Regions from separate parts of the Microbispora sp. H10949 genome, predicted to be linked through region 2. Evidence: riboswitches for the same ligand, from Rfam matches in the RefSeq annotation. Region 2 holds a riboswitch; the other holds the start of a gene.

Region 1 (4,375 bases), on a different contig from region 2:
CCGTACGGGCCGCGTGGTCCACCCGCGCCCCGAGCAGGGCGGCGCAGCAGTCCATGAAGGCGCGCGCCCAGCGGGCGGTGAGGAAGCCGGCGTGGTCGGCGCCGAGGATGCCCGACAGCACCTCCGCCGCGACGTCCTCGGGCAGCAGCGCGAAGTACTCCGGCGGGGCCCAGGGCGTGTGCGAGAAGTGGCCGATGCGCAGGTCGGGCCGCTCGACCCGGAGCATCGCGGGGGTGAGCGTCAGGTGGTAGTCCTGCACCATCACGCGGGCCCGGTGCGTGGCCTCCTCCGCCAGCGCGAGCGCGAACGCGCCGTTGTAGGTGCGGTACGACTCCCACTCACGCGCGAACCGGGTGCCGAACTCGGGGGAGAAGGGCGTGTTGTAGAGCAGGTGGTTGACGAACCACAGGGTCGAGTTCGCCACCGCGTTGTAGGCCCGGTGGAAGACCGCGGGCGGGATGTCCAGCATGCGGATGGGCCCCGTCTCGAACGCCCGGTCGAGCCGGCCCCCCGGCGCCTGCCGCACCGCCCCGCGGTCGCCGTCCGACAGCGCCGCGCAGACCCACAGCACGTCGGTGTCCCTGACCACGTCCGACAGCCCGGACACGAGCCCGCCGCCGCCCCTGCGCATGGTCAGGCCGCCGTCCTCCGACAGGGTGAAGGACACCGGGCCCCGGTTGGACGCGATCAGGACGGAGCTGCTCATTGGGGTTTCCCCTCGATCAGAGCGGGCGCGCATGCCGGAAGATTAATAAAAGCGGACCTCCATCAATAGGATGTCAACCGATCGCGGGAGGGCTGGAACGGGATGGCACTGGACGACGTCACCGAGGAGCTGGCCGGATCGGCCGCCCGGGGAGATCACCGCGCCCTCGGTGAGCTGCTGCGGCGCATCGAGCCCGACGTGCTGCGGCACTGCGAGCGGCTACTACCGTACCGGCAGGACGCGGAGGAGGCGGCGCAGGACACGCTGCTCGCCGTGGCCCGCAACATCGCCCGGTTCGAGGGCCGGGCCAAGTTCAGCACCTGGCTGCACATCGTGACCGTGAACTGCGCCAGGACGACCTACCGGTCGCTCAAGCGGCGCTCGTCCGAGCAGGCGGAGGAGCTGCCCGAGCAGCGGCCGGACCCGCGGCGGGTGAGCGTCATCGCGGGGTCGCGGCTCGACCTGCTCGACGCGATGGAGGCGCTGGAGGCCGAGCGGCCCGACCTCGCCCAGGCGCTCGTGCTGCGCGACATCTGCCAGCTCGACTACTCCCAGGTCGCCGACCAGCTCGGCATTCCCCTCGGCACCGTCAAGTCCCGGATACACCAGGCGCGCAAGTACGTGCAGAGCGCGCTCGGCGAGGCCTACGGCTGATACAAACCGTCTCGCCATCCGAGACGGCGGAACGGACACAGGGGACGCCGGGGTACAGTGCTGGAGGACCTTTTTCGAAGGTCCCACAACTGAAGATGCTCATCCAGAGGGGTGGAGGGACCGGCCCTGCGAAGCCCCGGCAACCTCCCCGGTGTCGAACTCGTGCCCACGAGGCCCGGCCGGGACAGGTGCCAATTCCGGCTCGCGGCCAGGGCGGTCGCGAGCGAAGATGAGGGAAAGGCCTCGCTTCATGGCGCACATCAGCACCGCGACCCCCACCACCGCCACCGACTTCGGCCCCGCCACCGGTCTGTCCTGCCGCGAGTGCGGCGCCCACTACGACCTCGGCCCGGTCTTCGCCTGTACGGAGTGTTTCGGCCCACTCGAGGTGGCGTACGACTTCGGAGAGGTCCGCCGGGAGGACATCGCGGCGGGCCCGGCGAACATCTGGCGGTACCGCTCCCTGCTTCCCGTCCCCGCCGGGGTGGCGGACAAGCCCAACCTGCAGCCCGGCTGGACCAAGCTCGTGCGGGCCGACCGGCTGGCGGCCGAGCTGGGGCTGCGGTCGCTGCACGTCAAGGACGACTCCGGCAACCCGACCCACTCCTTCAAGGACCGGGTCGTCGCGATCGCGCTGGAGGCCGCGCGCACCTTCGGCTTCCACACCCTCTCGTGCTCGTCCACCGGCAACCTCGCCGGCGCGGTGGGCGCCGCGGCGGCCAGGGCCGGGCTGGACTCCTGCGTCTTCATCCCCGCCGACCTGGAGCCGGCCAAGGTCACCATGGCCGCCGTGTACGGCGGCCGCCTGGTCGCCATCGACGGCACCTACGACGAGGTGAACCGCTTCTGCTCCGAGCTCATCGGCGACGAGCTGGGCGAGAAGTGGGGCTTCGTCAACGTCAACCTCCGGCCCTTCTACGCCGAGGGCTCCAAGACGCTGGCGTACGAGATCGCCGAGCAGCTCGGCTGGCGGCTGCCCGAGCAGATCGTCGTCCCGGTGGCCTCCGGCTCGCAGCTCACGAAGATCGACAAGGGCTTCCGCGAGCTGATCAAGCTCGGCCTGGTCGAGGAGCGGCCGTACCGGATCTTCGGCGCGCAGGCCGAGGGCTGCTCGCCGGTCTCCCGCGCGTTCAAGGCCGGGCAGGACGTGGTGCAGCCGGTCAAGCCGGACACCATCGCCAAGTCGCTGGCCATCGGCAACCCGGCGGACGGGCCGTACGTGCTCGACATCGCCCGCCGTACGGGCGGCGCGGTGGAGGACGTGAACGACGGCGAGGTGGTCGAGGCGATCCGCCTGCTGGCCCGGACCGAGGGCATCTTCGCCGAGACCGCGGGCGGCGTCACGGTCGGCGTGCTGCGCAAGCTCGTGCGCGAGGGCCGCCTCGACCCCGAGGCCGAAACCGTAGTGCTGAACACCGGCGACGGTCTCAAGACACTTGACGCGGTGGCCGAGCAGGCCCGTCCAACCGCGGTCATCCGTCCCTCCCTCGACGCCTTCCGTGCGGCATTCGCCAACTGAAAGCGTTATCACAGGCCCATCGGCAGCAACGAAAGCGAGTGAACAATGAGCGTTTCCGTGCGGATTCCGACGATTCTGCGGACGTACACCGACGGCGTCGCGGAGGTAAGCGGGGAGGGGGGAACGCTCCGTGAGGTCCTGCAGAAGCTGGATGCGGACTATCCGGGCATCGGAGGTCGAATCCTGGATGAGACGGGCAAGATCCGGCGTTTTGTCAACGTCTATGTCGGAGAAGAGGACGTCCGTTTCGCCGATGGGCTGGACACCGCCACGCCGGACGGGGTACAGATTTCGGTCATCCCCGCCGTCGCCGGGGGCTGAGCCGCGACACCGCCGCCGGGCACCTGACATGCACTTCTCTCGCCGGGGAAGTGAGATGTCGCCAGAGCGAATGGTGAAGCTCTCAACCTTTCGGTAGAAAAGTGAATAATCGTCTGTACCGCTTTGAGCGAACGCGCCGTAGTAGTTTGCGGATTGACTCTGTTGTTCTACGCCTTGACACGGGTATGGTCGAAGACGATCGACAAAACCGGGGGCTTCTTGGGTGTGGTCCCCAGCCCAGCAAGAGGAGTCGGAAGTGGCGCAGGGCACCGTCAAATGGTTTAACGCGGACAAGGGCTACGGCTTCATCGCGGTAGACGGTGGGAAGGACGTGTTCGTCCATTACTCGGCAATCATGATGGACGGCTACAAGGCCCTCGAGCAGGGTCAGCGGGTTGAGTTCGACATCACGCAGGGGCAGAAGGGCCCGCAGGCGGAGGCCGTACGGGCCGTCTGATCCCGTCAAGCGACCATTGGAGGCCCGGTCCGCGTTCCGCGGGCCGGGCCTTCGGCTCGTCCGGGCTCGTCCGGGTGTTCGGGAACCTCGTCCAAGCTGGTCAGAGTGGCTTCCGCTTGCACTCTCGGGGGTAGAGTGCTAAATACTTGTTTGGCACTCTGAGGTCGAGAGTGACAACAACCGGGATCGGGGCGATGGGGCTCGCGCAGGGATAGCGGGTCCACGCCGTCGCGGGCGTCGGCTCGGTCCGTTGAAGACACCCTGCTACTGGGAGGTCTAGCCTAATGGCAGCCAAGATGATCGCGTTTGACGAGGACGCCCGGCGCGGTCTCGAGCGCGGTATGAACCAGCTCGCCGACGCCGTGAAGGTGACCCTCGGCCCCAAGGGCCGCAACGTCGTGCTGGAGAAGAAGTGGGGCGCCCCCACGATCACCAACGACGGTGTCTCCATCGCCAAGGAGATCGAGCTCGAGGACCCGTGGGAGAAGATCGGCGCCGAGCTGGTCAAGGAAGTCGCGAAGAAGACCGACGACGTCGCCGGTGACGGCACGACGACGGCCACCGTGCTCGCCCAGGCGCTGGTCCGCGAGGGTCTGCGCAACGTCGCCGCCGGCGCCAACCCGATGTCGCTGAAGAAGGGCATCGAGGCCGCCGTCGAGCGCGTCAGCGAGGAGCTGTCGAAGCTCGCCAAGGACGTGGAGACCAAGGAGCAGATCGC
Region 2 (4,375 bases):
CACCGGCAGACTGAGCCGTATGCGCGTGCTGATAGTGGAGGACGAGCCCTACCTGGCCGAAGCCGTCCGGGACGGTCTGCGGCTGGAGGCGATCGCCGCAGACATCGCCGGCGACGGCGACTCGGCCCTGGAACTGCTCAGCGTCAACTCCTACGACATCGCGGTCCTCGACCGCGACATTCCCGGTCCCTCCGGCGACGAGGTCGCCCGGCACATCGTCGCCTCCGGAAGCGGCATCCCGATCCTCATGCTCACCGCCGCCGACCGGATCGACGACAAGGCCTCCGGGTTCGGGCTCGGCGCCGACGACTACCTCACCAAACCGTTCGAGCTCCGGGAGCTCGTCCTGCGGCTGAGGGCGCTCGACCGCAGACGCGCGTACGCCCGGCCCCCGGTTCGCGAGATCGCGGGCCTGCGGCTCGACCCCTTCCGCCGGGAGGTCTTCCGTGGCGGACGCTACGTCGCGCTCACCCGCAAACAGTTCGCCGTGCTGGAAGTCCTCGTCGCCGCCGAGGGCGGGATCGTCAGCGCCGAGGAGCTGCTGGAACGGGCCTGGGACGAGAACGCCGACCCCCTCACCAACGCCGTGCGCATCACCGTCTCCGCACTGCGCAAACGGCTCGGCGAACCATGGGTCATCGCCACGGTGCCCGGTGTCGGCTATCGGATCGACACCGGCATCGCCACGGGAACGGGCCCCGGCAGCACGCATGGATAGGCGCCCAGGGCTCAGCACCAGGCTGAAACTCACCCTCAGCTACGCCGGATTCCTCCTGCTCGCCGGCGCCCTCCTGCTGGCGGTGGTGTGGGTGTTCCTGCTGCGTTACGTGCCCGACGGCGCGCTCGGCACCGGGCCGGGGGCCGCCCCGCCCGGGGCGGCGCCCCTGCGGTTCATCCCCAACCGCACCGACCTCCAGCGCGCCTTCGTCCCCCGCGCGGGCCAGGCACTGGCCTTTCTGCTGGCGTTCGGCCTGCTGGGCGGATGGCTCCTCGCCGGCCGGATGCTCGCGCCGCTCACCCAGATCACGGACGCGGCCCGGCGGACGACCGCGAACGGGTCGCTGTCCCACCGGATCCGCATGAAGGGCCGCCGGGACGAGTTCCGGGAGCTCTCCGACGCGTTCGACTCGATGCTCGACCGGCTCGAGTCCCACGTCGCCGAGCAGCGGAGGTTCGCCGCGAACGCCTCCCACGAACTGCGCACGCCGCTGGCGATCTCGCGGACGCTCCTCGACGTGGCCCGCCGGGACCCCACGCGGGACCGGGACGAACTCCTCGATCGCCTGCACACCGTCAACCAGCGGGCGATCGACCTCACCGCGGCCCTCCTGCTGCTCAGCCGCGGCGACCGCGGCGACTTCACCCGGGAGAGCGTCGACCTCTCCCTCGCCGCCGAGGAGGCCGCCGAAACGCTGCTCCCGCTCGCCGAACAACGCCGGATCACGCTGAACGTCACCGGCGGGGCGGCCCGGACCGAGGGCTCCGCCGAGCTCCTGGCGCGGATGGTGACGAACCTCGTCCAGAACGCGATCGTCCACAACCTCCCCGCCGGCGGCACCGTGACGGTCCACACCGAGGCGTACGGCGGCACCAGCCTGCTGCGGGTCGAGAACACGGGCCGCCCGCTCCCGCCGGAACTGATACCGACCCTCATCGAACCCTTCCAGCGCGGCACGGAACGCGTGCGCACCGACGAGCACGCCGGCGCCGGTCTCGGCCTGGCCATCGTGCACAGCGTCGTCCGCGCCCACAACGGGAGCCTCGATCTCGCCCCCGGCCCCCACGGCGGGCTCCTCGTCACCGTACGGCTTCCCGGCGCGCCGTAGGCACGGCCGCCCGGTTCGCCCCCGGCCGCTGCCGCGGGGCCGTGCCACTCGTCGTCACCGGACCGCCGCTCCTCGCGGAAAGGCCGGAATCCCCGGCGAAAGCGTGTTGACAGGTTACCCTAGTTTTCCTACTTTATTTATAGGTATTGAGCGCCGACGCCAAGCCCCGGCTCGTCGGCCGGCAACCCTCGCACCGCGCGGGGTGCCCCGGGGAAAACCTGGCGGCGTGGCAGTCGCGCCGCAAGCGCGGGCCCCATCGGGGCTCCTGGTCATGGGGGCGTGCGCGGCACGCTCTCCGGGAGGCGGCATGGCCACTCACGGGGAGTTTCGGGCGGGCACAGGCCGGGACACGCCGCCTCCCCACTCCGCCGTCCCGTCTTGAACACCGAAAGGCTCTCCCCGATGTCCACGAACACGCGCTTATCCATCGGCGTCTCGCTTCTGGGGGTCCTCGCCCTCGCCGCCTGCGGCACGACGGGCAAGGACACCGCGGCGGGCAAGGCCCCCGCCGGGCCGGTCAAGGGCGGCACGCTGACGTTCGCCGTCAACACCGAGCCCTCCACCTGCCTCGATCCCCATCAGAGCCCCGCCGACGTGGCCGGCCTGTTCACCCGGCCCGCCCTGGACTCGCTCGTGTCGCTCGACACCGAGGGCAAGATCCACCCCTGGCTCGCCACCAAGTGGACCGTCTCGCCGGACCAGAAGACCTACACCTTCACCCTGCGCGACGGCGTGAAGTTCTCCGACGGCACGCCCTTCGACGCGGCGGCGGTCAAGGCCAACCTCGACCACATCGTGAACCCCGCCACGAAGTCGCAGCTCGCCGCGGGATACATCGAGCCGTACAAGGGCAGCGAGGTCGTCGACCCGCACACGGTGAAGGTCCACTTCAGCAGGCCGTACTCGCCCTTCCTGTCCGCTCTCGCCACCGCGTACTTCGGCATCGAGTCGCCGCGGTCGCTGAAGCAGCCGCAGGACGCGCTGTGCAAGAAGGTCGTCGGGTCCGGGCCGTTCGTGATCGACGAGTACGTGGTGCAGAAGGGCATCACCTACCACCGCAACCCCGGCTACGCCTGGGCGCCGGAGGGCGCCGCGCACACCGGGGAGGCGTACCTGGACAAGCTGGAGATCAAGGTCATCACCGAGGACTCCGTCCGGCTCGGCGCGCTGACCAGCGGGCAGGTCGACGGGATCGCCAGCGTGCCGCCGGTGAACGTCAAGCAGGTGCAGGGCGACCCCCGGCTGACCGTCACCACGCGGCAGGCGCCGGGCGGCAACTACAACTACTACCCGAACACGACCTCCGGGCCGTTCGCCGACAAGCGGGTCCGGCAGGCGTTCCGCGACGGCATCGACTTCGCGACGATCGTCAAGAACCTCTACTTCGGGGCGTTCCAGCCCGCGGCGGGCCCCATCTCCCCGTCGACCGACGGGTACGACAAGACGCTCGAAGGAAAGACGAAGTACGACCCCGCGGCGGCCGCCCGGCTGCTGGACGAGGCCGGCTGGTCGGGGAAGGACGCCGAGGGCTACCGGACCAAGGACGGCAGGCGGCTGACGATCCGCTGGGGGTTCCTCAAGGCGTTCGCGCGTGAGCAGCGCGACACGCTGGCCGAGCAGATCCAGGCCGAGGCCAAGAAGATCGGCTTCGAGATCCAGTTCGTCTCCGGCACGGTCAACGAATGGCTGGAGAAGTATCCCAAGGGCGACTACGACCTCATCGACTTCAGCTGGCAGCGCGCCGACGGCGACACCCTGCGCAACCTGTTCGACACCTCCGCCATCCCCACGGCCGCCAAGTTCGGCCAGAACGCCGCCCGCCTGTCCGACAAGGACGTCGACGGCTGGCTGAGCGACGCGCTGGACACGACCGACCAGGCCAAGCGGGCCGAGCTGTACGCCAAGGTGCAGCAGCGGGTCACCGACGAGGCCGCGGTCTTCCCGGTGTACGTGTTCAACTACCTGCTCGGGACCGGCAAGAAGGCCCACGACATCGGCTGGGAGCCGCAGGCGTACCCGACCTTCTACGGCGCCTGGGTCGAGCAGGCATGACCGCCGTCGCCGTACCGGCCACCCGGGCCCGCGCCCGGGTGGTCCGCCCGGTGCTGGTGCGGCTGGGCACGTCCGTCCTGGTGCTGTGGGGCGCGGTGACGGTCGCGTTCGCCGGCCTCCACCTCACCCCGGGCAACGTCGTCGACCTGCTCATCGGCAGCAGCACCGTCACACCCGAGGTCCGCGCCCGGATCATCGCCGACTACGGGCTGGGCCGGCCGCTGCCCGCCCAGTACGCCGCCTACCTGGGCCGGGTGCTGCACGGCGACCTGGGCCAGTCGTACCAGCTGCACCAGTCGGTCGCCTCGGCGATCGGCGAGCAGGTCGGCTCGTCCGTCCAGCTCATGCTCTCGTCGTTCGTCCTGGCGGTCGTGGTCTCGGTCACGGTCGCGGTGCTGACCGCGGGCCGCCGGTGGGCGCGGGCGGTGTTCTCCGGCATCGAGCTGGTCGGCATCTCCATCCCGTCGTTCTGGGCCGGGATCCTGCTGCTCACCGTC

The links. A riboswitch is a leader RNA that binds a small molecule or an ion and turns the genes downstream of it on or off. The one in region 2 is predicted to bind S-adenosylmethionine.
Region 1: linked by a shared signal. The riboswitch ahead of thrC (threonine synthase) and the one ahead of HHX40_RS09945 (ABC transporter substrate-binding protein) in region 2 are both predicted to bind S-adenosylmethionine.

The regions. Positions count from the first base shown of each region.
Region 1 covers NZ_JABBWZ010000015.1:142,607-146,981, reverse strand. The annotation lists gene HHX40_RS32280 (alpha,alpha-trehalose-phosphate synthase (UDP-forming)) at 1-706, opposite strand, end outside; gene HHX40_RS32275 (RNA polymerase sigma factor) at 809-1,360, shown strand; SAM riboswitch class I at 1,457-1,596, shown strand; gene thrC (threonine synthase) at 1,611-2,879, shown strand; gene HHX40_RS32265 (MoaD/ThiS family protein) at 2,925-3,200, shown strand; gene HHX40_RS32260 (cold-shock protein) at 3,457-3,657, shown strand; gene groL (chaperonin GroEL) at 3,942-4,375, shown strand, end outside.
Region 2 covers NZ_JABBWZ010000003.1:562,375-566,749, forward strand. The annotation lists gene HHX40_RS09930 (VanZ family protein) at 1-14, shown strand, start outside; gene HHX40_RS09935 (response regulator transcription factor) at 20-718, shown strand; gene HHX40_RS09940 (sensor histidine kinase) at 711-1,826, shown strand; SAM riboswitch class IV at 1,969-2,079, shown strand; gene HHX40_RS09945 (ABC transporter substrate-binding protein) at 2,229-3,878, shown strand; gene HHX40_RS09950 (ABC transporter permease) at 3,875-4,375, shown strand, end outside.